DNA from 2 places in the Cupriavidus sp. HY129 genome. Region 1 is predicted to be linked to the other one. Evidence: riboswitches for the same ligand, from Rfam matches in the RefSeq annotation. Region 1 holds a riboswitch; the other holds the start of a gene.
The links. Region 1 has a riboswitch for glycine ahead of gcvT (glycine cleavage system aminomethyltransferase GcvT). Riboswitches for the same ligand answer to the same signal wherever they lie in the genome.

Region 1 (14,730 bases):
AGACGGCCTTGCGAGATTTCGGGCTGGTACGGCGTGTACGCGGTGTACCACGCCGGGTTCTCGAAGATGTTGCGCAGGATGACGCCCGGCGTGAGCGTGTTGTAGTAGCCCTGGCCAATGAAGCTCTTGAGCACACGGTTCTTGCCCGCCAGCGCGCGCAGGCGGCCGAGCGCGGCCTCCTCGGTCAGCGGTGCGGTGAATTCGCCCAGCGACATGCCGTCACGGCGGCGGATCGCGGCGGGTACCACGGCGTCGATCAGCGCGGCGCGGCTCTCGAAACCGAGCACCTTGAGCATGTGTTGCTGTTCGGCGGAATCGGGGCCGATATGACGGGCGGCGAAGGCGTCGCGCGCCTCCAGTTCGGCCAGCGTGGGCCGGGCACCTTGGGCGGCAGCGTTCATGGGGAGCGGGGCGTTCATGGCAAGGAATCTCGTGGGGGGCGCGGCGGCAGGTGGTCAGCCTGGCCGCCGCGTTTGCGGCATCGAATCAGTCAGGGTGTCGGGGCTCAGGCGCCGACGCTGGCCTTGTAGGCGTCGGCACTCATCAGGCCGTTCACGTCGTCGCTGTTGGCCGGCTTCAGCTTGAACAGCCAGGCGTCGAACGCATTGGCGTTGACCGATTCCGGCGAGGCCGAGGCGGCTTCGTTCACGGCGATCACTTCGCCAGCCACCGGGGCGTAGATGTCGGAGGCGGCCTTTACCGATTCCACCACGGCAAGCGCGTCACCGGCGCCGACCGACTTGCCCACTTCGGGCAGTTCCAGGAAGACGATGTCGCCGAGCGCGTCCTGCGCGTGATCGGTGATGCCGATCGTCAGCGTGCCGTCGGACTCGACGCGCACCCATTCGTGCGACTCGGTGTACTTCAGGTCAGCGGGGAAATTCATTGAGGTTCTCCGGAATGCAGTGTGTTTCTTGTTTCAGGCATCCCCCTGGCTGGCCCGCCGGGGGAATGTAAGGGCGACCGTTGGTGTGAAGCCGGGCGATGCCTCAGCTCACGAGTGCCTTGCCATTGCGCACAAACGGCAGTTTAACCACAGTCGCGGTCAGTTTGCGGTCGCGAATCTCCACCTGCACCTCGGTGCCGGGGGCAATGTCGCGGGGAAGGCGGGCAAAGGCGATTGATTGCGCCAGCGACGGGCTGAACGTGCCGCTGGTGATTTCGCCGTCGCCGGCCGGGGTGATGACTTTCTGGTGCGCGCGCAGCACGCCACCCTTGTCTCGCAGGATCAGGCCGGCGAAGGTCTTTTGCTGGCCACTGGCCAGCAGCGCCGACTTGCCGATGAAGTTGCGCTCGCTTTGCAGGTCGACGGTCCACGACAGTCCCGCATCGAGCGGCGAGGTGTGGATATCCATGTCCTGGCCGTACAGGTTCATGCCGGCTTCCAGCCGCAGCGTGTCGCGCGCGCCGAGTCCGGCGGGACGCACGCCCGAGGCGGACAGCTTTTCCCAGATGCCCGCGACGTTCTCCGCCGGCACAACGAGTTCGAAGCCATCTTCACCGGTGTAGCCGGTACGGGCCACCATCAGTTCACCCATCTCGGCGTCGTGCACCACCACCGCGTTGAAAGGCTTGAGCGTGTCGGCGGGCTGGGTCGACGGGAATGCGTCGTACACCTTCTGGCGCGCGTTCGGACCCTGCACTGCAACAATGGCCAGCTTGCTCACGCCGGCCGGGGCCACGTCGCCACGGCGCGGGGTGATCGTCACGCCGCTGCCGGTGGCCGTGTTGCGGGACTGGATCCATTCGATGTCGCCGACGGCCGTGCTGGCGTTGACCACCAGGCGGAACCGGTCCTCGGCAAAGAAGTAGACGATCAGGTCGTCGATGACGCCGCCTTTCTCGTCGAGCATGCACGAATAGAGCGCCTTGCCCGGCGTTTGCAGCTTGTCGATGTTGTTGGCCAGCAGGCCGCGCAGGAAGGCGCGCGTGTGGGTGCCGCTCAGGTCCACCACGCACATGTGGGAGACGTCGAACATGCCGGCGTCGGCGCGTACCGCGTTGTGTTCCTCGATCTGGGAGCCGTAGTTGACGGGCATGTCCCAACCGCCGAAGTCGACCATGCGGGCGCCGAGGGCGCGGTGGATGGCGTTGAGGGGCGTGGCCTGGAGCGTCATGGATGTCCTTGGGGGCGCTCGGTTCGAAAACCGTGGTTCGAAAACGAAAAAAGGGTCATCCGCCGCAGCGTCCGGTCGCGCCAATGCGCTACCAGTCCGCTGCCGCGGATGACCCCTCTGTCCTCGATACCTGAGAGATTACGAAGCGTGGTGCTTCGTGCGCCCCTTCGGTGGACATGCTCACCATTGCCTTGCAATAGCGGATGTCGCTCTCCAGAGTGCGGCATGCATTGTGTGCATGTTGCATGCCGATCCAGCCAGTCCATGGTGCCTGAGAGTTTTCGGGTGATACCCCTTCGGCGGCGCAATCGCTGCGCGCTCTCCCGGCCGGATGCGCGTGAATGTACGGGACCGGTCTGCCTTTGTCAAACCTCGTGCGGCAGGCCCGGTCCCGTGCGTGGTCGCCCGTTGCGGGCGGCCCTCGCCAACCTGTCAGTGGCCGTCATCGCGCCCGGTAACAGGCCCTTGATGAGCGGCCCTGGGACAACCCTTAGTGACCCTTGGTCGTGACGTTACCGATCACGCCACCCACGGCGGCGCCGCCGAGCGTGCCCAGCGGGCTGCCTTCGGTCAGTACGGCGCCACCCACGGCACCGACGCCCGCGCCGATCGCCGTGTTGCGCTGCTTCGGCGTCATGTCGGCGCAGCCGCCAAAGGCAGCAAGCGTGACACCAATCAGTGTGAGCTTCGAAATCGTGCGGAACGTAGTCATATGGCCTCCAGTGCTTTGTTGTCGACATGCGGTACTGCCACGCGCGCCAGCCATACCGGCACGCTGTGAAAAGTGAGAGGCCGATGCCGTGCCCGGGTGCCCGCGGCTTACGATTGTTACGGGCTCGAAACGCTTGCCGTAGGACGGTCTCCGACACACGTGCAGGGTGCGACCAGACACGAGGCGCGTGACACGAGGCACGTGTTAACATCGCCAGCTTTGGCGCACCGGCTCCGGTGTGCTTCATCCGCGCCTTTTCGGCCGATCCTGGCCAATCCTCATCAAAGATCACATGTCCCACGGGCTCAATTCCGCGCAATCCGAAGCCGTTCGCTATCTCGACGGGCCATGCCTCGTCCTGGCGGGTGCCGGATCGGGCAAGACGCGCGTGATCACGCAGAAGATCGCGCACCTGATCGAGGACAAGGGGTTCGAGCCGCGCCACATCGCCGCCGTCACGTTCACCAACAAGGCGGCCAAGGAGATGCAGGAGCGCATCGGCAAGCTGATGGAGGGCAAGACCACGCGCGAGGGCAAGCGGATTCCGCTCAAGCAACTCACGGTCTGCACGTTCCATTCGCTCGGCGTGCAGATCCTGCGCATGGAAGCCGAGCACCTTGGCCTGAAGCCGCAGTTCTCGATCATGGATTCCGATGACTGCTTCGGTCTGGTGCAGGAGCAGCTTGGCACCACGGACAAGAAGCTGATCCGCAGCGTGCAGAGCACGATCTCGCTGTGGAAAAACGGCATGATCGACCCGGAGACGGCGCTCGCGCAGGCGAGCGATGCCGACGAGCACCAGGCCGCGATGGTGTATCGCAATTACGTGGCCACGCTGCACGCTTACCAGGCGGTGGACTTCGACGACCTGATCCGCCTGCCCGCCGAACTGTTCGCGCGCGACGAAGCCGTGCAACTGAAGTGGCAGAACCGCCTGCGTTACTTCCTCGTCGACGAGTACCAGGACACCAACGCGTGCCAGTACCAGTTGCTCAAGCTGCTGGCCGGTGGGTCGCATCTGCGCGCGCCGGCATTCACCGCAGTGGGTGATGACGATCAGGCGATCTATGGCTGGCGTGGCGCCACGCTCGACAACCTGCGCCTGCTGCAGTCCGATTTCCCGAGTCTGAAGGTGGTCAAGCTCGAACAGAACTACCGTTCGACCGTGCGGATTCTGGAAGCAGCCAACGCGGTGATCGCCAACAACCCGAAGCTGTTCGACAAGAAGCTGTGGTCGGAACATGGCATGGGCGATCCGATCGCGATCCACCCGATGAACGACGAGGAGCACGAGGCAGAGTCGGTGGTGTTCCGGCTGTCCGCGCACAAGTTCGAGCGGCGCGCGCAGTTCCGTGACTACGCAATCCTTTATCGCGGCAATCACCAGGCCCGGCTGTTCGAACAGATCCTGCGCCGCGAGCGCATTCCGTATGTGCTCTCCGGCGGCCAGAGCTTCTTCGACAAGGCCGAGATCAAGGACATCTGCGCGTACCTGCGCCTGATCGCCAACCCCGACGACGATCCCGCATTCATCCGCGCGATCACCACGCCGCGTCGTGGCGTAGGCAACACCACGCTCGAAGTGCTCGGCACGTTCGCAGGCCAGGCCAAGGTATCGCTGTTCGAGGCGGCCATGATGGGTGGCATCGAGGCGAAGCTGCAGCCGCGCCAGCTTGAGCCGCTGCGCACGTTCAGCGAGTCGATGGTGCGGCTGGCCGATCGTGCGAAGACGGACCCGGCCACGGTGGTGCTCGACGATCTCATGGAAGGTATCCACTACGAGGCCTACCTCTACGACACCTTCGATGAACGGCAGGCGCAATCACGCTGGACCAACACGCTCGAATTCCTCGACTGGCTCAAACGCAAGGGCACGCGTCCCGAGCCGGAAGGCGAGGGCGCGGCCACCGGATTCGACACCGCCGATGGTTTCGGCGACGAAGGCAAGAACCTGCTCGAACTTACGCAGACCGTGGCGCTGATGAGCATGCTGGAAGGCCGCGAGGAAGATCCCGATGCGGTGCGACTGTCGACGCTGCACGCGTCGAAGGGGCTCGAGTACCCGCACGTGTTCCTGGTCGGCGTGGAAGAGGGCATCCTGCCTCACTCGCGCGAGGACGAGGAAATGGGCGACGAGAAGATCGAGGAGGAGCGCCGCCTGATGTATGTGGGCATCACGCGCGCGCAGCGCAGTCTGCAGATCAGCTGGTGCAAGAAGCGCAAGCGCGCCCGCGATACGTATGCGTGCGAGCCGTCGCGTTTCATCGCCGAGATGAAGCTGGAGGACGACCCCGCCCCGAAGGACGAGACCCCGGCCATGAGCCCGAAGGATCGTCTGGCCGGGCTCAAGGCGCTGCTCGGCAAGCCTGCGGCGGGGTGATTGATACAAGCCGGACAAGCTTCGGGATGACCGTCTCTCTACGATTGGCGTGCGCGCTTTCGTCTCGGCGTCTGTCGCGACACATCGCGCCTACCCTTCGGTTTGCGGTGTGTGCTGGGCGCATGCGAGCCCGGCTTCTTCCCTGTTGAGCGCTCCCGGATGCGGCAGCACCGGGGGCGTTTTTTTCCGCCTCTCGCAGCTTGTGGCGTTCTGAGCACGTATCAAGTTTGATACAAAACCGGCATCGCTTGTAATGGGCAAGCTGGTACATTGGGTGCTCCATCCGGCCGCGGTTCCGCGGCCGTTCCCATCTGCAAGCTCGCCCATGGACCTGTCCCCCGCCCTGCCAATCCGCCTGCTGATCGTCGACGACGACCCACAAATCCGGGCCATGCTGGCCGAATACCTCGCCACATTCGGCATGGAGGCCGATGGTGCCGAAGGCGGCACTGCCATGCGTGCGGCGATGTCGAAGCAGGAATACGACCTCGTCATCCTGGACCTCTCGCTGCCCGGCGAGAACGGCCTGACGTTGTGCCGCGAAATCCGGGAGTCCAGCAACCTGCCTGTGATCATGCTGACCGCGCGGGCGGAACTGGCCGATCGCGTGGTGGGACTCGAGGTGGGCGCGGACGACTACGTGACTAAGCCGTTCGAGATGCGCGAGCTGGTGGCGCGCATCCATACCGTGCTGCGTCGCAGCCGTGCCGACGTGCGACGTCCGGCACCGGCCGCGCCCGGGCATGAAGTCCGGTTCGCGGCATGGCGACTGAACACCACGCTGCGCCAGCTGGTGGATGCCGAGGACACGGTGGTGCCGCTTTCCAACGCGGAATTCCGGCTGCTGCTGACATTCATCGAGCATCCCAATCGCGTGCTCGATCGCGAGATGCTGATCAACACCGCGCGTGGGCGCGATCTGGACGTGTTCGATCGCAGCATCGACCTGTTGGTGTCCCGTCTGCGCCAGAAGCTGCGTGACGATCCGCGCGACTCGGCACTGATCCGCACCGTGCGCGGCGAAGGGTACGTCTTCACGGGCACCGTGGAGCACTGACGGCATGGCAGCGCAGATGCCGCCATCGGCGGACGATCCACCAATGGTGCGGCCAGAATTGCGTTCCAGCACATTGGAGACGCCCCGAAGGCGCTTCGATTCGATGTTCGTGCGGCTGTTCTTCGTGATGGCCGCGATCATGCTTGCCGTTCACGTGCTGGGCGTGACCGTGATCGAGGGGTTCTTCCCGCGCCCGGGTTCGGAGCGCTACATGGAACGGATGCGCCGCGCCGCGTCGGAAGCCGAGGCGGCCGGCCACCCGTTGCCTGCGCCACTGCCGGGCGCGCTGGCGTCGCTCAGCCATCCGCACGGACCGCCACCGCCGCCCAACGCCAATGACGACGATGACGACGGCGACAACGACGGGCCCCCGCTGCATCCCGACGCATTCCGCATGCAGAAAGGTGGCGTGCTCATGCCACCCGGACCCCCTGGGCCGCCTGGGCCACCGTCCGGTTTCCATATCCGAGGTATCTGGCCGCCGCACCTGGGCATGTTGTTCCAGCTCGTGGCCATCCTGATTGCATCGTGGGTTGGCGCGCGTCTGCTGGCGCGGCCCGTGCAGCAACTGGCCAGTGGTGCGAACCGGCTGGCGCAGGACGTCCACGCGCCACCGCTGGAGGAGGAGACGGGCCCAGCCGAAGCGCGTGACGCTACCCGGGCACTGAACCTGATGCAGCAGCGCATCCGCACCCAGCTGGCGCAGCAATCGCGCTTCCTGGCGGCGGTGTCGCACGACCTGCGCACGCCGCTGACGCGCATGAGCCTGCGCATCGAGCGCATCGAGGACAACAACGTGCGTTACCGTCTGCGCCAGGATCTGGCCGAGATGAACGGACTGATTGACGCCACGCTGTACTACCTGCGCGAGCGAGACGATGCCGCCGGCCCGCGCCAGCGCGTGGACGTGCTGGCACTGCTGCAGGCCATCGTCGACGATGCACAGGAAATGGGTCAGGACGTGCGGCTTTCCGGCACCGCCGTGCCGCTGCTGGCGTACCCGGCCGAACTGCGCCGCGCGGTGGTCAATCTGGTGGAGAACGCGCACCGGTACGGCGGCGCCGCCCATATCGTGCTGACCGACAGCGCCGAGCGCGTGATCATCGACGTGTCCGATAACGGCCCGGGTATTCCGCCCGCGGAACTCCAGCGCGTGCTGGAGCCGTTCTATCGCGTGGAGTCGTCGCGCAGCCGTGCTACAGGTGGCGTGGGAATGGGATTGGCGATCGCCGCCGACATCGTGGCGCGGCACGGCGGGGAACTGACGCTGACCAACCGCACCGAGGGCGGCCTGCGCGTGCGCATCGTGCTGCCGCGCGCCTGACGGGGCGTCGGCGCGTCGATCGCTCAGGCGCGTTGGGGCACACCGCTCTTGTTGATCGGTGCCAGTTGCACGTACTGCGAACCGCGTAGTCCGCGCGTGAAGTCGAGCGTGAAATCGCCAACGTCGACGCGCGTCTGTAGCGCGCGACGCAGCTCTACCGGTCCGGACGCCTTGATGCCGCTGGCCGCGCGCACCAGCCACGCGGCGCCAATGTAGCCAGCCAGCGTGGCGGGCGAGGGCGGCTCGTCGAGGTACTGCTTCATGCGCGCGACATGCTCTTTCACCACACGCAGCGTCGATTCCTGCGGCCCCGGCGCGATCTGCGTCACCACCATCCCGCCCGCATAGCCTGTACCGAGGATTTCACGCGCCGACACCGGGCTGACGGCCGACAACCCCACCAGGAATCCGTACCAGTTCTGCGCAGCCAGCGCGCGACCCAGGCTGCCGTAGGCCAGCGTGTCGCCGCCGACGATCACCGCGCCCGGACGGCCCGCCGCAATGCGGCGCGCGCTCTCGTCGAAGTTGCCCGTGAGCGGCACCGTCTGTACCGACATGGCTTTCTCCAGCCGCGACAGCCAGGGCGTGCCTGCAGCGAGCGTGCCCGCCGCGAAATCGGGAGAGACCGCCAGCGTTACCGCGGTCAGTCCGAAGCCGCGTAGCTGACGTACCGCTGCGTCCAGTTCGGATTGATAGTCGGCGCGGGTGAACCAGACGTTCTCGGCATTCAGTGAGAGACCCGACAGCGGTGCCACGATCTGCACGCCACGGCGCGACAGCTCGGTGGACGCTGCGAGCGCGGGCAGCAATGCATCGCCGGGCCCGAACAGCACCTCGGCATGTTCGCTGTCGGCGAGTGCCACTGCCTGGGCCGTGGCGCCACGCGGATTCGTATCGGCATCGCGCGCGACGTGGACGATATGCAGGCTGCCGTTGGACGCGTTGTACGCATCGAACAGCACCTTCGCGCCGGCCAGGTAGTCGCGCGAAAGATCGGCCTGCGGGCCGGTGCGATCGACCAGTTGGCCGACGACAAGCTGGCGGCGCGCGCCCGATGGCGCGGGCTGCGCGAACGCGGTGAGCGGTGCGATCCCGGCCAGTGATGACAACGCGCCGAGCGAACCCAGTGCGCCGAGCGTGCCGAGCGTGCCGAGCGTGCGCCGACGCCCTGCGGACGCGGGCGCGCATGACGATATCGACTGCGGTGGGGCTTGGCGCATGGCAGTGGTTCGGAAGCGGTGTGAGGGGAAAGGATGTCTCGCAGCGCAGGGCAGCGAGACCGGGCCGAGACTATCGGCGGTTCATGACGTTCCCGTGACTTGCACGCGACTTGGCTCCCCACCTCGGCGGGGCTGGCGGGCGCACGCATGACGTGGCCTTGATGCTTATCAAGATGGCAGTCCCGGGCGAGGCATAGGATCGGACGTACTTCCGCCTAGAAAGCACCACAATCATGTCCGCCCCCACGTCCAACACCCCCGATACCGCTATCCCTTCCGGCCTCGCATCCCCGTCGACCGCCTTCGACCGCACCGCACTCGCCGACTTCCGCGAACTTGCCGGCCGCATCGATGGCAACGGCCCGCGCTACACGTCGTATCCCACCGCCGACCGCTTTCACGGTGAAGTCGGCGACGCCGCCTACCGGCGCGCCCTGGATGCCTGCCGCGCGAACGCACCGGCTCCACTGTCGCTGTACGTCCACATCCCGTTCTGCGAGAACATCTGCTACTACTGCGGCTGCAACAAGATCATCACCAAGGATCACACCCGCAGCGCGCGTTACGTCGACTATCTGGCACGCGAAATGGCCATGGCCGCCGAGCAGCTTGGCGAGCGCCGCGCGGTTATGCAGTCGCATTGGGGCGGCGGTACGCCGACGTTCCTCGATCCCGTTGAAATGCGCCACGTGATGTCGGCGTTGCACAAGCATTTCGAACTGCTGCCTGAGGGAGAGCACGCGATCGAGATCGACCCGCGCCGTGTGGGCGACGATCGCATGGACCTGCTCGGCGAACTTGGCTTCAACCGGATCAGCCTCGGCGTGCAGGACTTCGACCCCGAAGTGCAGCAGGCCATCCACCGGGTGCAGTCGTACGAGGAAACCAACGGCGTGGTGCGGGCCGCGCGACGCCTTGGGTTCCGTTCGATCAGCATGGACCTGATCTACGGACTGCCGCACCAGACCACGCAACGCTTCTCGGCAACCATCGACCGCGTGCTGGAAATGCGCCCGGACCGCCTGTCGGTCTACAGCTACGCGCACCTCCCGCATGTGTTCAAACCGCAACGCCGCATCGATCCCGCCGCATTGCCACCTGCCGCGGAAAAGCTCGACATCCTCGTATCGACGATCGAGCGCCTGACCGCCGCTGGCTATGTCTATATCGGCATGGACCATTTTGCGTTGCCGGATGACGATCTGGCCATTGCCCAGCGTGAAGGCCGGCTGCAACGCAATTTCCAGGGCTATGCCACCCACGCAGGCTACGACCAGCTTGGCTTCGGGGTCTCGGCGATCGGCGCCGTGGCGGGTCACTACGCGCAGAACGCGCGCACCACGGACGAGTACTACGCCGCGCTCGACAAAGGCCAACTGCCGATCGTGCGCGGGTTCGAGACCTCGGAAGACGACCGTCTGCGCAAGTTCATCATCGGCGAGCTGATGTGCAACGGCACGCTCGATATTCCTGCCGTGGAAGCCGCGCACAGCATCGATTTCGCGCAGAAATTCGCCGCTGAACTGGCCGACCTGGACAAGCTGGCTGTGGACCATCTGCTTCGGCGCACACGGGACCGGATCGAGATCACGCCGCTGGGCCGACTGCTGGTGCGTCGCATCGCGATGGTGTTCGACCACTATCTGCGTGAAGACGCGTTGCGTCCCAAGCCCGCAACTCCGGCGGCCAACGACGCGAAGGTCATCCCGCTGGTGCGCTACTCACGCGTCGTTTAAAGAAATTTTGATGCTCGGCAAATGAGCCAATAAAAAAAGCCCGCGAGATATTCGCGGGCTTTTTTGTGGAGCCGGGGTGACTTCCGGGGTTGCCCCCGGCGTCACTGTCATTCGCTCTTACTTGCCGGCCTCTGCCATGTAGTTCGAAGCGGCGATCACGTCGGCATCCGGACCGGCATAGCCACCCTTCGGCGGCATCACGCCCTTGCCCTTCAGCGCGTAGTTGTGGACTGCGTCCATGCCTTCCTTCAGGCGCGGCGCCCAGGCGGCCTTGTCGCCGAACTTCGGCGCGCCGGCCACACCAGAGGCGTGGCAAGCCGCGCAGACTTGTTCATAGACCTTCTTGCCCGTTTCAGCCGAAGCGGCGGCCGGTGCGGCAGCAGCAACAGCAACAGCAACAGCAGCAGGGGCCGGAGCCGCGGCGGCGGCAGGCGCTGCAGCAGCAGGGGCAGCGGCGGGTGCGTCGGCTGCCGGAGCGGCGGCCTGGGCCGGTGCGCCAGCGGCTGGGGCTGCCGGCTCAGGGAACTTGGCGCCACCGGCGTCGGCCATGTACACCACGGCGCGGGCCAGTTCGTAGTCGCTCAGGTCATCCGGGGTGGTGCCGGCACGGGCAGGCATCGCGTTCTTGCCGTTGAGCACCGACTTCATCAGGCCGTCGAAGCCCTGGCCGATGCGGGCCGCCCAGTCACCCGCCACGCCGTACTTCGGCGCGCCAGCGGCACCGCTGGCATGGCAGGCTGCGCAGACGGCCTTGTAGACCTCTTCGCCGGTCTTCAGGACGCGCGGTGCGTTAGGGTCCTTGATTTCGAGCGAGGCTACGGGCTTGATCCGGTCGTTGATTGCCTCGGCAGACTGTGTTGAGCCGGCGCCTTCGCGGGTGCCGTGTCCGACAAAGTTGACCAGCAGGATGATGACGAGGATCGGGATCAGGAACGCTGCGATCACGACAACGATCAGCTGCTTGGGGGTCTTGATTGGCGACTCGTGGTGGTCGTTTTCTTGGTGGACGTCACTCATACAGAACTCTCGATTTTGCGGGAAACCTATTGCACAGCACGTTGGGGGCGGCTTGCTTTGTCTGGCCCTCGGAGACGCTATCCGGACGACTCTGGCGTCGCAGCGCGGCTTCAACTGCCCACGTCCACGCGCCTGGCCGTTTCGGCCTGGCCTCGTCTGGATAGCGTCCCTGTTTTCGGGGATGAATCTGTCGTTTTTGCGTCCGGGTTGTCTCAGGTCCCGGGTACGTCTCTCTGGCGACGCAAATAGGAGCCGATTATAGACGCAAGACATGGCCTCCGGGGGCCAAAAGCGGCGGCTGGGAGACCCGTGGAGACCCGTAATCGCACTAACCGGCGCAACCCGCATGGACGGGCCGGGTCAAACGGAGTATCCTATGCGACTTTCCGACGGCGGCACTCGCCCGTTGTCAGCAAAGCCCACATCGCGCCCGTAGCTCAATGGATAGAGTACTGCCCTCCGAAGGCAGGGGTTGCTGGTTCGATCCCAGCCGGGCGCGCCAATCCCAGCAAGACTTTTCCGAAGTGATTTCAACTCAGGCTGCGCACCGGCCATAGCTGGATTTCCGTCGCCCGATGCCAGAAGTCAAAGGCGCGGACCCGATACGCACGGGCCAATGCCGTGCGTACCCGAATCCGCGCCGATCGCCGCAAGGGCGATTTACAGGGACAAGGGGAGATCAGTACCAGCTCTGCTGCTTGTTGCCCTTGATGTTGCCCGCCACGCCGCCTGCGACGGCGCCGATGGCGGCGCCGGTCCAGCCGCTGCCGCCGGCAATCGCCGCGATACCCGCGCCGGCCGCGGCGCCAATTGCCGCGCCGGATACCGTGCCTTGCTGCTGCGGCGTCATGTTCGTACACCCAGCGGCGCCGACGATGGCCAGCACCACACCAAGCTGTTGAAGTCGTTTCATGGCATCACCTCACTTTTGGGGTTGCAGGCCGGGAATGACCATGTCGAACCAGATCGTCTCGATCACCGGCCGCGAAAGCTGGTCGGGGTGCGCCGCATACCAGTTATCCACACGTTGACGCACGGTATCGAGCGTATGGCCCCTGAGCCCCTTCGACAGACGGGGCATGATGCTCTGAGTGTCGCCGGGCGGCTTGTCGGCGTAGTAAGCCGATTCCACCTGGGCCAGATTGGCGATGCCCACCAGATAGGCCTTCTTCATCTGTTCGGTCGATTGTGTCCATTGCTTGCCGGTGACCAGTGGAATCTCCTGGGCCAGGGCGCTTTGGCCCATCGTCATCACGACACATGCCGTTGCCGTTGCTGCGAGCCAGCTCAGTCTTCTTGCCATTGCAATTTCCCTCCGCTGTTGTAGATACCGCACGGGGCTGGTGCGTAACACCATATTAGTCGCTGTTCCGGTGTCTGCCAGGTCACTGCGGGCGAATGAAAGTGCGCAAAAAGACGCGCACGGTGGCCAACCAGGCAGTGGATTCCAGCGTTGTTCTGGTGTCGAATAGGGTCTGGATGGTTCGCCGGCCGGATATCCGCCCGAGTTGACCTGACATTCCTGCAGGTCCGAACCTGGACACTCACCCCTTGACGGAGCGCAGACGTGGAAATGGAATCCGGCGGCAAGGCTGTTGACCCCTTCGTGTTACGAGAGACCCATGATGGCGTGGCAACGCTGCGGCTGAACCGGCCGCAGCAATTCAACGCGCTGTCCGAAGCCATGCTCGAAGCGCTGCGCGTGGCCTTCGAGGACATCGCCCGGGACGACTCGGTACGTTGCGTCGTGCTGGCCGCCGAAGGCAAGGCGTTCTGCGCCGGGCACGATCTGCGCGAGATGCGCGGTCGCCCGGACCTGGCCTACTACCGCACGCTGTTCGCGCAATGCAGCGTGGTCATGCAGGCGATCCAGGCGTTGCCGGTGCCGGTCATCGCGCGGGTGCACGGCATTGCCACGGCCGCCGGCTGCCAACTCGTGGCGAGTTGCGACTTGGCTATTGCGTCGGTCGCGGCGAAGTTCGCGGTGTCCGGTATCAACGTCGGCTTGTTCTGCTCCACGCCATCGGTGGCGTTGTCGCGCAATGTCTCGACCAAGCGCGCGTTCGACCTGCTCGTGACCGGCCGCTTCATTGATGCCGAGACGGCAGCGGATTGGGGCCTGATCAACGAGGCCGTGCCCGAGCAGGAGCTTGATGCCGCCGTGGCGCGCAAGGCGGAGGCGATTCTCTCCAAGAGCCCGGCAGCGATCCGCTACGGCAAGGCGATGTTCTATCGCCAGCGCCTGATGGCGTTGGGCGATGCCTATGCATTCGCGGGCGACGTCATGGCGCGGAACATGATGGAAGAGGACGCGGGCGAGGGCATCGATGCGTTCCTGCAGAAGCGTCCCCCTCGCTGGCAGCGATAAGATTTGTCGGCCTGCGTGACCGTATCGGGCGTGCGGATGTCCCTTTCACGCCGTCCCAACTTTGCAACGGGTCGTGCCAACTCGCGGCGGTGTTGCTACCCCGGACATTGAGACAATCCAGCGCCGATGCGGCTTTCCGCCCACTGGCGCGTGCCTTGCATGGATATCTCTTCCGGGTGCGAATTCCAAAGCCCCGGGCATGTTTGTGGAGGTACCGCCATGCCCACCCTGACCACCGATCATATCGACATGCTGCGCCACGCCGTGCGCGGCAAGGTGCTGCTCCCCGCCGATGCGGGATACGAGACAGCACGTACGGTCTGGAATGCCACCGTCGACCGGCGTCCGGCGATCATCGTCCAGTGTTCGGGCACAGCCGACGTGATGCAGGCCGTCGGCTTCGCGCGCGACCGTGGCCTGGTGCTCGCGGTGCGGGGCGGCGGGCACAACATCGCTGGCAGCGCGATCTGCAACGGCGGTCTCGTTATCGACCTGTCGCAACTGCGTACCGTCCACGTGGACCCACTCGAACGCGTAGCGTGGGTGAGTCCCGGCGCCACGCTCGCCGATTTCGACCATGAGGCGCAGGCGCAGGGACTGGCCACGCCGCTCGGCATCAATTCGACCACCGGCGTGGCTGGGCTGACACTTGGTGGAGGCTTCGGCTGGCTCACGCGCAAGTACGGCATGACTGTGGATAACCTGCTGGGCTGCGAGATCGTCACCGCTGACGGCACGCGTCACTGGACCGACTCGCGACACGAGCCCGAGCTGTTCTGGGCGTTGCGCGGCGGTGGCG
Region 2 (14,730 bases), on a different replicon from region 1:
CGGCTGGGGCAGCACTGCGAGCCGCCTCCTTCGGTAGATGGGAGAAGCACTGGGCGTTCGTACGAGACAATGCTCCCTTTGCCGACATCTTTTACCTTATTGAATTCCTGAAGGTGGCCGACCGCACCCGCATTTGGGATCAACGGCATCTCGAAGAGTGGCACATTCCCTATGTCTTCCTTTCAACGTGGGATTTTCCTCCGCCCACCGGGAAGGCGGCGAGATTCCGCACAGAGTGGCTGCGATTTCGATTCGACGGCCGATATCGAACTCTCGCAGATCTGTGGATCCACGCAGCTCCAGAGTTTAAGTTCCTTCGCTTGAAGTATCGCAATCCGGTACGCAAGAAAGAGCCAGGACCGGCCGAGTTCATCATGGCAGAGCCCATCCCCACCAGTCCGGCCTGGATGAGCAGTAGCTATCGGCCGCTACCCTCCTTTGCCATCGAGGCAATGCAGCGCGCTTTTCCCAAGGAGCTTGAGCCCGCCTAGCGGAGTCGGACGTATGGCTCGCCTAATTTTTGGCGAAGCCCTTCCGTTCTTCGCAGCAATTCCATGCCTTCGGGGAAGCTCTTAACGTTGACAGAAACCCCTCCCGACTCACGAGAGCGAACGGATATAGGGTTGTCTTTCTCGACAAAAACCTCGATGACCAAGTTCGCATACGTCCGGACAAGGTCGGGACCGGGTACCTCATTCCAAAGAAACACTTGGGGGTAGTCGCTTGCGTGCGCTTCAATAGTGGCAAGCAGCTCCACAGCGAGGGCGTGAAGTTTGAGGGGGCAGAGTGGGGCGTCATGATGAGTGCGTCGTCGTTATTTTTTTCGTATAGACGAAAGCTCGCCGCATTACCGGGTGCGCGCCGGGCCTTGTCCCTCAAGACGGGAAGGAATCCACTTTTACGCCTTCGTAGCTCAGCAGCCACCTGGGGCTCTCCTGGCATCAACTTCTGTAAGCAGAACCCGCCCTTGAGGCGGATTTTGTCTTTCTGGCTCACCGCTAATCTGGTTCAGAGTCCACGGACGGATGTGACAACCAGCAAGGGCGTCCTCCATTCAAGTCGACCACTTGCTCTCGGGTGAGATCACAAACCGACTGACGCAGGAAGTGCTCGATTAGCTCTCTTGGTGGGGTGACGCGCGCAGGGATGTTGAATAGCCAGCTTCCCAAAGGACTTCATCCTCTCAGCGCGGGTCCCGCATTACTACAAACCCCGGGTCGCAATGATCCTGCCCCGCTTCGAATGCAGCCTCTTCTGATTCAAACGCCCCGGCTTCCGCCAGATTCGGTGTGAAACCCACGTCTCCGCCTTGGGGAAACAGGTAGTCGCTTCCACTGCGAACAATCCAGCTCACTCTCTTGCCATTGCCGGTCATCTTCATTTCCTTTGTTTTCAGGCCGTTCCTTGATGCAGCACTTACCAATGCGGCCTTACTCGTTCGGTTGGTGTCGGCCATCGCGGTCAATCGGCCCCTCTATTCGGCAGGGCTCTCCCCGCTAACAGGAACTAGGATATCAACTGAGGATAAAGTCTGGTATTCTTCTCATATGGGTGCCAGCTACCTCCCGGCTGCGTGGGAAAAGCTGGGGCATTTCAATCAAATCACATGACCCAAGGTCGCCGACCGGGCAAGCAGCGTGCCGAAGGCTAGGACTATGTAGTCCTATGGCGACGCTCGTTCGGAGACTGTGATGTTCAGTTACGCTCAACTCAAGGCAGGCTTGAAAAGCCTCCCCGTGGCAGCCGACGTCTCGGCTGGCCTCTGTCATTGCCAGTTGCTGCACGTCAGGGCACGACAACTGCGGTTCAACGACTACAACCACTTCAAACAGGTTCTCAAGAAAGCGCCGCGTGACGCGTTCGGGGATATCTCGTTGCGCTTGATGCGCGAGATTTGCGGTATGCGCCTGCCAAAACCAGCGGAGACCTACTACGAGTTTATGCGCCTACCCGACGGCGTCGGTTTCTACAGTCACTGGATTGGCTGGGACAACAAGGGTGAGGAGGTTCGCGTCCCGCGTCCGCTGGATGGTTTTGCGTCGGTATCGCGACTGAGGCAGGAAGTCGACCATCCGGTGTACGTCATCTCAAACTCGAGCGAACTGGCTGCCTGGCGTCTCATTTGGGGAGCAACGGCATACCTGCCTGAAGAGTTGGCGAAGATTCACTTCAAAACCTATTTTGAGAAAGACCGCCTGGTCGAAGAGGATCCACCGATGCGAAAGGTCAGCGCAAGGTATCGGCGTAACGATCCGTATAAGAGCAACATCGTAAAAGGGAAGAACTCCTAGTCACACCGAGGGACGGAACCGGTGATTCGCATGGATGGCGGAACTGAATAGGGCTACGGGGTGCGACCAATACATTTGGAAAGCACACTTTTGCACAGGAAAGCACTTTGATGTTTGGAACGGCGTTTTAATGTGCAAACAGGCTTTTAATGTCTGAGGTCAGCGGCCCCCCCGACTCCCCTATACTGCATCCGTCCCTTCACGGAAGCATGAACTATGGAATTCGCTCCTGGCATCAGCCAGCTTGCGGGGTTGCTGGCCGACCCGGGCCGCGCCGCGATGCTGTGGGCGCTGATGGACGGAAGCGCCCGGCCCGCCGGCGAACTGGCGTTGATCGCCGGATTGTCTGCGTCATCGACCAGCGGACATCTGACCCGCCTCTCCGAAGGCGGTTTGCTGGTGGTGGAAACTCGCGGGCGCAATCGCTACTATCGGCTTGCCACGCCGGAAATTGGCGTGGCCATCGAGGCGCTGGCCACCGCGTCGCTGGCCAGTCAGCCGCCGCGCATGCGTGCCGTGCCCGTTTCGCGCACCACGCCGCCTGCGCTGAAGCAGGCACGAACTTGCTACGACCATTTGGCCGGGGAACTTGCTGTGGGGCTTTTCGAACGAATGTCGCAGGCGGGCTGGATCGCCGTGGACGGCACGCGGGTCGACCTGACCGGAGATGGCACGCAGGCCATGGGGCAGTTGGGGATCGACGTGGATGCGGCGCGGCGCAAGCGGCGGCAGTTCGCCTGCACGTGCCCCGACTGGAGCGAGCGCAAGCCGCATCTGGGAGGGGCGCTCGGGGCCGCGCTGCTGCAGGCGATGCTGGCGCGCGGCTGGATAGAACCTACAAGCACGTCGCGCGCGCTGCGCGTGACACCGCGTGGGCAAAATGAAATCGGAAAGGTAGCGGCAGGAGAGAACAGATGGCGATAGAACTGGAAGACGATGCGCAGGACGCCGTAAGCCGGCTGTTCGCGCTGATCAACCTGGGCGACACGCAACAGACCACACGGCAGCTCACGCTCCTAGAGGAAGCCCTGGAAGACGCCGAGGAAGACGACGTCGATGCGGAGGCATTGCTCTCTCAGATCAAGGAGATCATCGACTGGGAATCAGGCTTCTATGTCGACTGGAAGGACGTGGAGTCCTTTATCGGCTGCCTGAACCAGTTATGCGAGCGTATCGATCTCGAGATCGACTGGGGCACCGACGATACCGAGGATGAGGATTTCCTCGAAGGCACCAGCGTGCCCGAACTCATGGAGCTGGCGGCCGATCAGCTCCGCGTGGCGGGCTACACGCTCTGGAACTGGGATACGGGCGGCGATGCCTATGCCGGCTGGATCACGCGCAGCGAGGACGACGACGAAATGCTGGAAATCGCCGACACGCTGGGCTTCGACGCCCGCAGCGGCGACCAGCCTTTCTGACGCTCAGTCGAGGGTGATGACGGTGGGCTCGCCATCGTCATCGTTCTGATCTTCCGCGCGCTCCTCAATGCGCGTTGCGGCCGTCACGCGCACTCCGGGCCGACGCGTTTCCGGCACACCCAGCGTTTCCTCGAGCGCATCCAGAAATGCGCGCACGCTGGCCGGCATCAGCTTGCGGGCGGGCATCAGCACATAGACCTTCAGCGGGGACGATGCGTAGCCAGGCAGCACGCGCACGAGCTTGCCCTCCACAAGTGCCTCGCGCACAAATCGCGGCGACAGGCGCGTCACGCCCAGGCCATCCACCGCGGCATTAAACCGGACTTCCGCGTTGTGCGTGCAGATGCGGGGTTCCACATCCATGGCAAAGGTTTCCACCCCATCGCGCAGGAATTCCCAACGCGTATCGTCAAGATTGCCGACCGTGGGCCAGCCCTGCAAATCCTGCGGCGTGCGCGGCAGTCCGCGCTCGCGAATCAGGGACGGCGCGGCATAGAACGCGCGTTCGATCAGCACCACCCGCTTGCTGGCAAACGAGCTATCGCTCAACCCCGTGTCTGTCATGACGAAGGCCAGGTCGTAGCCGTGGCGGATCAGGTCTGGCTGGTCCCAGCTCACATCGAGTTGCACGCGCAGCGAGGGATGCAGCTTGAGCAGCCGGTTCACCGTCGGCGAAAGGTGCTGCGAACCGACTTCATAGGGTGTGGCGATGCGGATCGTGCCGCTGACCTCTTCGCTGACGGACGCCGCTTCCGCGCTGATCTCGCGCAGTTCGCCGAACAGTGGCGCCACGCGATCATATAGTTGCTGGCCGCGCTGAGTGACGCGCACCCGACGCGTGGTCCGCTCGAACAATCGCACGCCGAGTTGCCCTTCCAGCCGCGCCACCGCGGCGCTCGCCGATGACTTCGGGACTTCGGCCAGTTCGGCCCCCTGTGTGAAGCCGCCCCCTTCCACCACGCGGCAGAAGATTTCCCAGTCCTTCCAGTCGATCGATTTCATTGCGCACCTTGTTCACGCGAACACCGGGAAAACCCTTACCCGATGGGGCGCGATTGTCCCACACCACGAACAATGATGGAGTCCATGCTCTTAGTGTGGGTATTACGGGAGTATGACAGGGTCAGTTTTTTTTGGTGCGAATCGGATGCAGTGGCGTCTGAAGTGGCCTTGGCGCGCTGCGGCAGCCCCAGCGGCTGCTCGCCGAACAGGTCGGTCGGATCCACCGATTCGCACTCGGCCTCGACGGACATGCCGAGGCCGCCATCATCGTCCAGGCCCGCGGTCTATGGGTTGCGTTCCGCGAGCGCTTCGAGCAGCGCTTGAGACGGTACGAAGAACAGGCTGCCGGTGACTGCCTTGCTGTAGTCGAGCAGCCTGTCGTAGTTGCCCGGCGGACGCCCGACGAACATGTTCTCGAGCATCTGCTCGATTGGCGCGGGCGAGCGCGCGTAGCCGATGAAATAGGTGCCAAACTCGCCCTTGCCGGGCGAGCCAAACGGCATGTTGTCACGCAGGATCTTCACTTCCTTGCCGTCCTCTTCCAGCGTCGTCAGCGAGCTGTGCGAGCACGTCGGCTTGACCGACTCATCGAGTTCGATGTCGGACAACTTGGTCCGCCCGATGATGCGCTCCTGCGCCTCGACGGAAAGCTCGTTCCAGCCGGTCATGTCATGCAGGTACTTCTGCACGATCACGTAGCTGCCGCCTGCGAACGATGGGTCCTCGTCACCGATGATCGTGAAATCCACGGCTTCGCGGTCCACTGGATTCTCAGTGCCGTCAACAAAGCCCACCATGCTGCGCATGTCGAAGTAGCGGAAGCCATGCACTTCGTCGACCACGGTCACCGCCGCGCCGAGCCGGCCGATCAACTGAGTCGCGAGTTCAAAGCACAGATCCATATGTTCCGCGCGGATATGCAGCAGCAGATCGCCCCGTGTGGCCACGGCGCGTCGATCGCCGGCGCCGAACTCGCGGAATGCATGTAGCGATGCGGGACGCGGGCCCCCGAACAGTGCATCCCAGGCGTTGGTGCCAAAGCCGCAGACACATGACAGGTTGCCGCCCGGCACACGTTTGCCGACGGACCGCACGAGCGCTGCGACATCCGCGCACCAGGCGCGCACGGTCGCGGCGTGCTCGGCACCGGGCGTCAGCGTCGCGACGATGAAGATCGCGCTGCGGGTAATAGGTTGATAGACGGCCTGGGGTTCGATCGGGTCGTTTGGCATGGGGAGTGAGTATGGTTATAGCTTCAGACGCTGACTGCGCCAGACAGTCTTCAAGACTAGAACACGTGCACTAGTTGGGAAAGCCACACCTTGGCATGGGTTTCCGGGACCACGACCATGTTCCGTACCCCATCGTATACGGCACTCAAGCCTTGGCGCAACGCGAAGTCACAACGCGAAGTCACAAGGTCGTTCCCTCGAGGCTCCCTCTACGTCGCGACGCCCACGAACTCACCCGCTGCCTCCAGCAACCATTCGCGCAGGTGCCCCATCGCATCGCTCATTGGCTGGTTGTCGGGCACCACGAGGTAGTACGCACTCGTCGCGCGCAGTGATCGCGCCACGGGTGTCACCAGCAGCCCGCGCGTCAGGTACTCCTCCACCAGGAAACGCGGCACCAGCCCGATGCCAAGCCCCGCGCGCGCCGCGCTGATGACCATGCTGTGGTGGTCATAGCGCGCGCCGCGCAACGCATTGACATCGTCAATGCCGGCAGCCTCCATCCATTGCTTCCAGCCGAAGCTGCGCGTGACCAGGTGCAGCAGCGGCGATCGCGCGATGTCGTTGACGCTGACCCGCTTCTTGCCGCCAAAAAAGTCTGGATGGCAGACGGCCACCGACTCCTCGCCGAACATCCGGTCCACCCGCGCGCCCGGATAGACCGCCTCGCCGAAGTGGATCGCCGCGTCGTACGGCGTGCCCTCGAACAGGAAGACATCCGACTGCGCGCGGATGTTGACGATGACCTGCGGGTGGCGGGCATAGAAACCCGGCAGCCGTGGAATCAGCCACTCGACGGCCAGCGTTGGCACGCACGCCAGTTCCACCGTGCCACCCACACCTTCGTGCGCCATGATGTCCAGCGTGTCGCGCTGCAGCTTGCGCAGCATCTCGCGCACCTGGCGGCTGTAGAGCACCCCCGCCGCCGTCAGCGTGATGCGCTGATTGGCCCGGTGAAAAAGCTGCACGCCAAGCAGGCTTTCCAGCGAGGCGATCTGGCGCGATACCGCGCTCTCCGTGATGTACAGGTCCGCCGCCGCGCGCCGCAGATTCAGATGCAGCGCCGCCGCGTCGAAGGCACGCAGGTTGGACAGACTCGGAAGACGTTGGCGCATGAGGCGGGGACGGACTTGTTGACTAAAAGTCATCATCCTATACCGAAATCTCGCTTGAAACCGTCAGCTTGATGAGGAACGATTCGAACTCGCACCGCCGCGCCCCCTCTTAACGCGGCACCCCAGAACGAACAAAGACAAGCAGGACAGGGAGACAACATGAAGCGTTTGATCAGCGCCCTCGCAGCTGCCGGCCTCGCATTCGGCGCGGCTGTTCCCGGCATCGCCGCCGCCCAGGAATTCCCGGCCAAACCCGTACGCATCATCGTGCCGTATCCACCGGGCGGCACCACCGACATGGTGGCGCGCCTGATCGGCGACCAGCTCGCGATCCAGTGGAAGCAAACCGTCCTCGTCGACAACCGTCCCGGCGCGGGTGGCATCGTCGGCACCGGCACGGCGGCCAAGTCCCCGGCCGACGGGTACACGCTGCTGATGGGCTCGGTGGGCGAGTTCGGCATCAACCCGACGCTGTACAAGAAGCTGCCCTACGACGCCGCCGCCGACTTCGTGCCGGTGACGATGGTCGCCAAGGTGCCGAACGTGGTCGTGGTGTCACCGGCCTTCGCCGAGCGCGCCCATGTGCAGACGCTGGGCGAACTGATCGCCTATCTGAAGGCGCATCCGAAACACGTGAACATGGCATCGGCCGGCAATGGCACCTCCACGCACCTCGCGGGCGAACTGTTCCAGCGCATGACTGGCACGGAGATGAGCCACGTCGCCTACAAGGGCAGCAGCCCGGCCATCGCCGACCTGATGGGCGGCAGCGTCGACGTGATGTTCGACAACCTGCCGGCTTCGCTGCCGTTCATCCGTTCGGGCAAGCTCAAGGCGCTGGCGGTGACCACGCCGGCACGCTCGTCGGCGTTGCCCAATGTGCCAACCGTCGCCGCCGCCGGCCCGGTGCCAGGCTTCGACGCCAGCCCGTGGTTCGGTCTGCTCGCACCGCGTGGTACCTCTGCAGCCGTGGCGCAGAAGATTAGCCAGGACCTGACGCGCGTGCTCGGCGAGCCCGCCGTGCAGGCCAAGATGCGCGAACTCGGCGCCGAACCGGCACCGAGCACGCCCGATGCCTTCGCCGAGGTTCTGAAGAAGGATCGCCAGAAGTGGGGCGACATCGTCCGACTGTCCGGCGCCTCGGTGGACTGAAAACCACCTACGTTATTCCAACTGCCTTTCCGCGCGTCCCCGCGCGGCATCTCATCATGATTTCCAACGTCACCTCGCTCGTATCCCTTAGCCTCGGCACCGAAGCCGCCACGCGGCTCTCGCAACTGGTGGCCACACCCACGCTGCCGACCGGCAAGCTGGGTCACCCCACGCGCGCCGAGATCGCTCATGCGCTGAACCTGGTGCTGTTCGCCGGCATCCTGGATCGCGTGCCCACCGGCAAGGCCTACACGGAGGATGTAGCGGCCGCGGGCGGCAAGGTGCACTTCGACCACGGCGCGCTGCGCACCGTGCGCTGGCAGGAGAACGGCGCGTTGCCCGCAGGCGAGGCAGCCTTCACGCGTATCCTGCGCCCGCTCGGCTACCGCCTCAATGGCACGTATCCGCTCGACCGCATCGGCATGACGGGCCGCTCGTATGCCCACGCCGATGCGCCGGAGGAAATCGCGCAGTTCTTCCTCAGCGAATTCCATCCCGAGCGCTATAGCGAGGAATTCCAGCAAGCCGTGAGCCACGTCGTCGGCAACTCCGTCGATCCGCTCACGCCGCGCGCGCAGTCGCTACTGTGGGAACTGGAACGTGACGGCGCGCTGCCGCTGGCCGATGCCGGGGAGCTGATCGACCTGCTGGCCGGCTGCTTCGCGCGTCAGCACGCCACACCGCATCTGAACGACTACGAACGCCTGCTGGCCGAGTCGTCCGAGATGGCGTGGATCGCCACCGAAGGGAATGCATTCAACCACGCCACCGACCGCGTGGAGGACGTCTTCGCGGTATCGGACGAACAGAAGCGTGTGGGCCGCCCTATGAAGGAAAAGGTCGAGGTGTCGCAAAGCGGCCGCGTGAAGCAGACCGCGTTCCGCGCCGATCCGGTTCGCCGCGCGTTCGTTGGCGCCAGCGGTGACGAGGTGGTGCGCGAGGTACCGGGTTCGTTCTACGAGTTCATCACGCGCGATCGCTACGTCGACGAGGCACAGGCCATCACGCGCACGGACCTGGGCTTCGACGCCGGCAATGCGCAGGGCATCTTCAAGATGACCGCCGCGGCCTGCTGAAGCACGACGTCCGCAACCACGAGCGCGCCATGACCGCCTACCCCTTCGTTCCCGCGCTACGCGAGCCGCAAGGCTCGCCGATCCGCGAGCTGTTCAAGTATCTCTCCGACCCGGAGATGATCTCGTTCGCTGGCGGCTATCCGTCCGCCGCGTTGTTCGACGTGGAAGGCATCGGCGCGGCATCCGCGCAGGCATTGCGTGAACGTCCTGCCGAGTGCCTGCAGTACGGTGCGACGGAGGGCACGCCTGCGCTGCGCCAGGCGCTGGCGGCCCTGATGGCGGAGCGTGGCGCGGCCGTCGCCCTGGACGAACTGCTGGTCACCAGCGGCTCGCAGCAGGGCTTCGATTTTCTCGTGCGCGCGCTGGTGGAGCCGGGCAGCCTTGTGCTGGTGGAAGAACCCACCTACTCGGCCACGCTGCAGGCACTGCGGCTGGCCGGCGCTGACGTGCGCGGCGTGCCGTCTGACCATGACGGCATGAACGTCGACGCACTGGAGGCGATGCTCGCGGACGCGCCGGCACGTCCGCGCATGATCTACACGGTGCCGACCTTCGCCAATCCAACCGGCGCCACGCTGTCACCCGCGCGCCGGCTTCAATTGCTGGAACTGGTGGCACAGCACGGGATCGTGCTGGTCGAGGACGATCCTTACGGCGCGCTGTGCTTCGACGGTCCGCCGCCGCCGTCGCTGCTCGCGCTTTGCAATCAGGTACCCGGCGCGCGCCCGTGGCTCGTGCATCTCGCGAGCCTGTCGAAGACGCTGGCGCCAGGACTGCGGCTGGGCTGGATGGTGGCCGCGCCGGAGATCGTGCGTCGCGCGGTGATCGCCAAGCAGGTGTCGGACCTGTGCACGCCGCCATGGCTGCAACTGACCGCCGCGCACTACCTTCAGGCCGGAAACCTGCCCGCGCAGGTCGGGCGGGAAGTGGCGGTCTACCGCGACAAGCGCGATCGGCTGACGACGGCGTTGCGCCAGGCGTTCGGCACGCGCATCCGGTTTGCGGATCCCGCCGGTGGCATGTTCCTGTGGGTATCCGTGGATGGCATCGACGACGCGGCGGCGCTGCTGCCCCATGCCATCGCAGAGAAAGTGCTGTTCGTGCCGGGTGCCGGCTTTTATGCCGAGCGTCGCGCGCGCCCCGCGTTCCGGCTGTCGTTCGTGGGCGCCGATCCGGCGCAGATCGAGGAAGGCGTGGCGCGGCTTGCCCGGGCCGCGGCGCGTGCCGGGGTATCCGTCATCAATCCGGCCTGAGCCAGGCGCTCAGATATCGAGCGTGCCGACGAAGCCGAACTCGACCGGCGTCTTCGCATAGAACAGGCGGATGTCTTCGTGACGCAGGCGCTCCAGCAGCGCCTCCACCTCTTCGACCGTGGCAACCACAGTCACCTCTTCCGGCCGATCGGCAAGTTCGATGAAGTGCCAGGAGTGGAAGCGATGGTCGTGCCCGATTCCCTCCGCCGCCACCGTGTGCGTGGCGCCGCGAATCTGCATCTCCCGCATCACCTGCATCAGCCAGTGCGATAGCTGCTTGCCGTGATAGCGCCGACCTTCCTGGGTGTAGAAGGTGAGTTGATAGCCCTGCATGACATCTCCCTGCGGGTCCGGATTGGCCAGAAGCTGGAGCCCCCCACGTGGCAGTTTCATCGTATGCCAGGTGACTGCAATGGTCCAAGACCAGCCGCTGGGCCGCGAGCGCCCGACACCCCCTGGGAAACCCAGTGTTGAGAATGGCTCTCATTCTGAGTTAGGATGCCGCCATCGCCCCTTGCGGGGCTCATTGCCGGAGAAGTTCATGCAGAAGATTGCCGCTTTCCTCGTTGCCGGAGTGTTCTCGACCGCCGCTTTCGCCGGCGCCAACTGCGCCAAGCACCCGAAATCCGAATGGATGCCGGAAGCCGATGCCAAGGCCAAGATCCAGGAACAGGGCTACAACATCAAGAAGTTCAAGGTGGACGGCAATTGCTACGAGATCTACGGCACGACCAAGGATGGCAAGAAGGCCGAGATCTACTTCGACACCAAGACGCTTGAAATCGTCAAATCGGAAATCGGCAGCTAAGCATGTCGGCGCCCGCGGACCGGACGAACGCCCCCGACACGATTCGCGTCTGGGACGTGGTCGTGCGCTTCACGCACTGGAGCGTGGCGGCCATCGTCTGCTTTGACCTCGTCCAGGACTCCGGAGACAAGGTGCACCGGACCCTCGGCTACATCGCCGCGGGGCTGGTGCTGTTCCGGGTCTTGTGGGGCTTCATCGGCAGCCAGCCTGCGCGTTTCCGCACATGGCTGCCACGTCCGTCCGCCATGCTGGCTTATGGCAAGGCACTGGTCGCCGGCCGCGCGCCGCGGTATGTCAGCCATACGCCGCTGGGCGCCGTCGCCATGCTGGCCATGTGGGCGCTGATCCTGGCGCTGGCGGTCACCGGCTGGATCTCGCGTCTCGATGCGTTCTGGGGCGAGGATTTGCCAGTCGACATCCATCGCTGGCTGGCGAACGGGCTGCTGGCGCTGGTGATCCTGCATGTGGCCGCGGCCATCGTCATGAGCATCAAGGGCCGCGAGAACCTCGTCGCTGCCATGATCACGGGGCGCAAGCCAGGTGATCCGCACCGCTAGCGGATTTATATGGCATAGTTGCCATCGTTTTACCCCGCGTGTATCGGGAGAGTCTGTGCCAGCCGCCCGGCCGACACAGCGCCGAAGGAGCAACCGCCCCGGAAACTCTCAGGCAAAAGGACCGGTACCCGCCATTGAACTCTGAAGAACCCCGGCTTGCACGTCAGCCGGCGGTACCGAAGGAGCAAGCGGCACGCGTATTGTTCGTGTGCCGCGAATCTCTCAGGTCAAGGACAGAGGGGGCGTCCGCAACCGCGCATGGTGCGCGGCGGACTGCCATCCCACGACGTCCTGAAAGACCTTCGACATGAAATCCATTGCAGTGATCGGCGGCGGCATCACCGGCGCCACGACGGCCTACGCCCTGGCCAAACGCGGGTTCTCCGTCACCCTGTTCGAACGGCACCGCTATGCGGCCATGGAAACCTCGTTCGCCAACGGCGGACAGCTCTCCGCCTCCAACGCGGAAGTCTGGACGCACTGGTCCACGCTGGCCAAGGGCCTGAAGTGGATGCTGCGCAATGACGCGCCGCTGCTCGTCAATCCGCGTCCGACCTGGCACAAGCTGAGCTGGTTCGCCGAGTTCATCGCATCGATCCCGCATTACCGCCGCAACACGGTGGAGACCACGCGGCTTGCCATTGCCGCGCGCCAGCACCTGTTTGCGTGGGCGGAGGCGGAGGGCATCGACTTCGACCTCAAGCGGCGCGGCATCCTGCATATCTATCGGGACAAGGCGGGCTTCGATCACGCAGGGCAAGTCTCGAAGCTGCTCACCGAAGGCGGACTCGAACGGCGCGCGGTGACCCCGGACGAGATGCGAAGCATCGAGCCGACGCTGGCAGGCCGGTACTACGGCGGCTACTACACCGAAAGCGACTCTACCGGCGACATCCACAAGTTCACCACTGGTATCGCTGCGGCGGCGCGCAGACTGGGCGTGCAGATGCTCTACAACCAGGACGTGAGCGCCGTGTCGACCAGCGGCCGGCGAGTGACGATCGTCTCGGCTGACGATGGCCAGACGACATCACGCGAATTCGACGCCGTGGTCGTCTGCGCCGGCGTTGCCAGCCGCGAATTCGCGCGCCAACTCGGAGACCGCGTGAACATCTACCCGGTCAAGGGCTATTCGATCACGGTCAACCTCAACGACGCCGAAAGCCAGGCCTCGGCGCCCACGGTCAGCCTGCTCGACGACGAAACCAAGCTTGTCACCAGCCGTCTGGGCGTGGACCGATTCCGCATAGCCGGCACCGCAGAGTTCAATGGCGTCGACCGCGACATCCGCGCCGATCGCATCCGTCCGCTGATCGACTGGGTCCATGCTTGCTTCCCCGGCGTCAGCACCCGCAGCGTGGTGCCCTGGGCGGGGTTGCGACCGATGATGCCAAACATGATGCCGCGCGTCGGTCGGGGCCATGCCGCTAACGTGTTCTACAACACAGGGCATGGGCATCTGGGCTGGACGCTGTCCGCCGTGACGGCCGAGATGGTGGGGGATGTCGTGCGCCACGCCGCTACGGAGCAGCAAGGGCGCGTGGGCGTTGGCGGATTGGTGGTGGGCAACGGCTGAGGGAAGCCTTTCTTTCCGGGCGTAGAAACGAAAAAAGCCCCGCTTGCGCGGGGCTTTTCGAATCTGGTGCCCAGAAGAGGACTCGGTCACCCATGCGCGACCCCGGGTTGCGCTTGCAAGCGCAACCTTTTCTCGTCCTCGCGAAAGGCCCTCAAGGGCCTTTCTTTCCGGGCGGAGAACGAAAAAAGCCCCGCTTGCGCGGGGCTTTTCGAATCTGGTGCCCAGAAGAGGACTCGAACCTCCACAGTGTTGCCACCGCTAGGACCTGAACCTAGTGCGTCTACCAATTCCGCCATCTGGGCGATGCGAGCCGCGAATTCTACAGAAGCCTGTGGAATTTGCAAGCCCCTGTGTGAATTCTCGCGAATTCATTCCGGGTCAGTTGCCGCGCAGTTCCAGGTAGAGCCCGCCATCGACCACGTAGCGGTTCCGGCCCGCCCGCTTGGCGCGGTACATGGCGCTGTCGGCGCGATGCAGCAGTGGCTCGAGGCGCGGCGCGTCGGGCACGGCGCAGACCGCGCCGACGCTGATCGTCACGAACGGCTGCACCGGCGTGCCGTGGTGGGGAATGCCCAGCTCGCGCACCGCTGCCACCATCCGGCGCGCGATGGTTCTCGTCTCCTCGGACGTGGAATCCGGCAGCACCACGGCAAACTCCTCGCCACCCAGGCGGGCGCAAAACTGCGTGCCGTCGAGCACGCAGGTCAAGGCCGTCGCGACCTGCCGCAGGCACTCATCGCCACGCGGATGGCCATAGAGATCGTTGAACTGCTTGAACAGGTCGACATCCAGAATCAGCAGGCCGATTTCCGTGCCGCGTTCGTAGGCGCGTGTCACCGCGGCATGCGACTCGCGCTGGAAGTAGCGGCGATTCGGAATGCCGGTCAGGGCATCGACGTCGAGGTCCGCCTGGGCGCGCGACAACTCCTGCGCGGTCTGCCCAAGCTGCATGGCCAGCGCCTGCTCGCGCGACTGATAGCGGCTGATGTCGCGCATGAACACGAGCCTGCCGATTGGCTTGCCATCCATCCGGCAAACGGGCTCCACCGTCAGTTCGTACTGCGCGCCCTGGGGAATCCCGGGATTCGTGCCGACGTCTTCGGCCGTGGTCGGCAAAGACAGCAAGTCCTGCCACGTGGCAGGCGCCACCTCGCCTTGCGCCAGTTCCGGCAACATGCGCGCCGCCGCGGGGTTGAACTCGACGATGGTGCCGTCCAGGCCGAGGATCACGCAGCCTTCGCGGATAG

Region 2: another riboswitch for glycine. It lies ahead of K6G35_RS20985 (D-amino acid dehydrogenase); the one in region 1 lies ahead of gcvT (glycine cleavage system aminomethyltransferase GcvT).

Annotation. Positions count from the first base shown of each region.
Region 1 covers NZ_CP083254.1:3,410,553-3,425,282, reverse strand. Annotated here, with positions in the region: gene gcvP (aminomethyl-transferring glycine dehydrogenase) at 1-419, opposite strand, end outside; gene gcvH (glycine cleavage system protein GcvH) at 506-886, opposite strand; gene gcvT (glycine cleavage system aminomethyltransferase GcvT) at 990-2,117, opposite strand; glycine riboswitch at 2,225-2,344, opposite strand; glycine riboswitch at 2,366-2,453, opposite strand; gene K6G35_RS15785 (YMGG-like glycine zipper-containing protein) at 2,608-2,829, opposite strand; gene K6G35_RS15780 (UvrD-helicase domain-containing protein) at 3,122-5,209, shown strand; gene K6G35_RS15775 (response regulator) at 5,535-6,266, shown strand; gene K6G35_RS15770 (ATP-binding protein) at 6,271-7,590, shown strand; gene K6G35_RS15765 (ABC transporter substrate-binding protein) at 7,614-8,810, opposite strand; gene hemN (oxygen-independent coproporphyrinogen III oxidase) at 9,044-10,546, shown strand; gene K6G35_RS15755 (c-type cytochrome) at 10,664-11,563, opposite strand; tRNA gene K6G35_RS15750 (tRNA-Arg) at 11,990-12,065, shown strand; gene K6G35_RS15745 (YMGG-like glycine zipper-containing protein) at 12,243-12,476, opposite strand; gene K6G35_RS15740 (hypothetical protein) at 12,486-12,866, opposite strand; gene K6G35_RS15735 (enoyl-CoA hydratase) at 13,137-13,931, shown strand; gene K6G35_RS15730 (FAD-binding oxidoreductase) at 14,151-14,730, shown strand, end outside.
Region 2 covers NZ_CP083255.1:1,028,669-1,043,398, reverse strand. Annotated here, with positions in the region: gene K6G35_RS21060 (hypothetical protein) at 1-491, shown strand, start outside; gene K6G35_RS21055 (hypothetical protein) at 1,184-1,456, opposite strand; gene K6G35_RS21050 (hypothetical protein) at 1,692-2,291, shown strand; gene K6G35_RS21045 (ArsR/SmtB family transcription factor) at 2,508-3,215, shown strand; gene K6G35_RS21040 (DUF6630 family protein) at 3,206-3,712, shown strand; gene K6G35_RS21035 (LysR family transcriptional regulator) at 3,716-4,714, opposite strand; gene K6G35_RS21030 (hypothetical protein) at 4,750-4,965, opposite strand; gene K6G35_RS21025 (Dyp-type peroxidase) at 4,999-5,946, opposite strand; gene K6G35_RS21020 (LysR substrate-binding domain-containing protein) at 6,156-7,061, opposite strand; gene K6G35_RS21015 (Bug family tripartite tricarboxylate transporter substrate binding protein) at 7,221-8,213, shown strand; gene K6G35_RS21010 (DUF1338 domain-containing protein) at 8,270-9,289, shown strand; gene K6G35_RS21005 (aminotransferase-like domain-containing protein) at 9,319-10,542, shown strand; gene K6G35_RS21000 (DUF190 domain-containing protein) at 10,552-10,875, opposite strand; gene K6G35_RS20995 (PepSY domain-containing protein) at 11,084-11,350, shown strand; gene K6G35_RS20990 (cytochrome b/b6 domain-containing protein) at 11,353-11,907, shown strand; glycine riboswitch at 11,942-12,041, shown strand; gene K6G35_RS20985 (D-amino acid dehydrogenase) at 12,215-13,483, shown strand; tRNA gene K6G35_RS20980 (tRNA-Leu) at 13,699-13,785, opposite strand; gene K6G35_RS20975 (diguanylate cyclase domain-containing protein) at 13,862-14,730, opposite strand, start outside.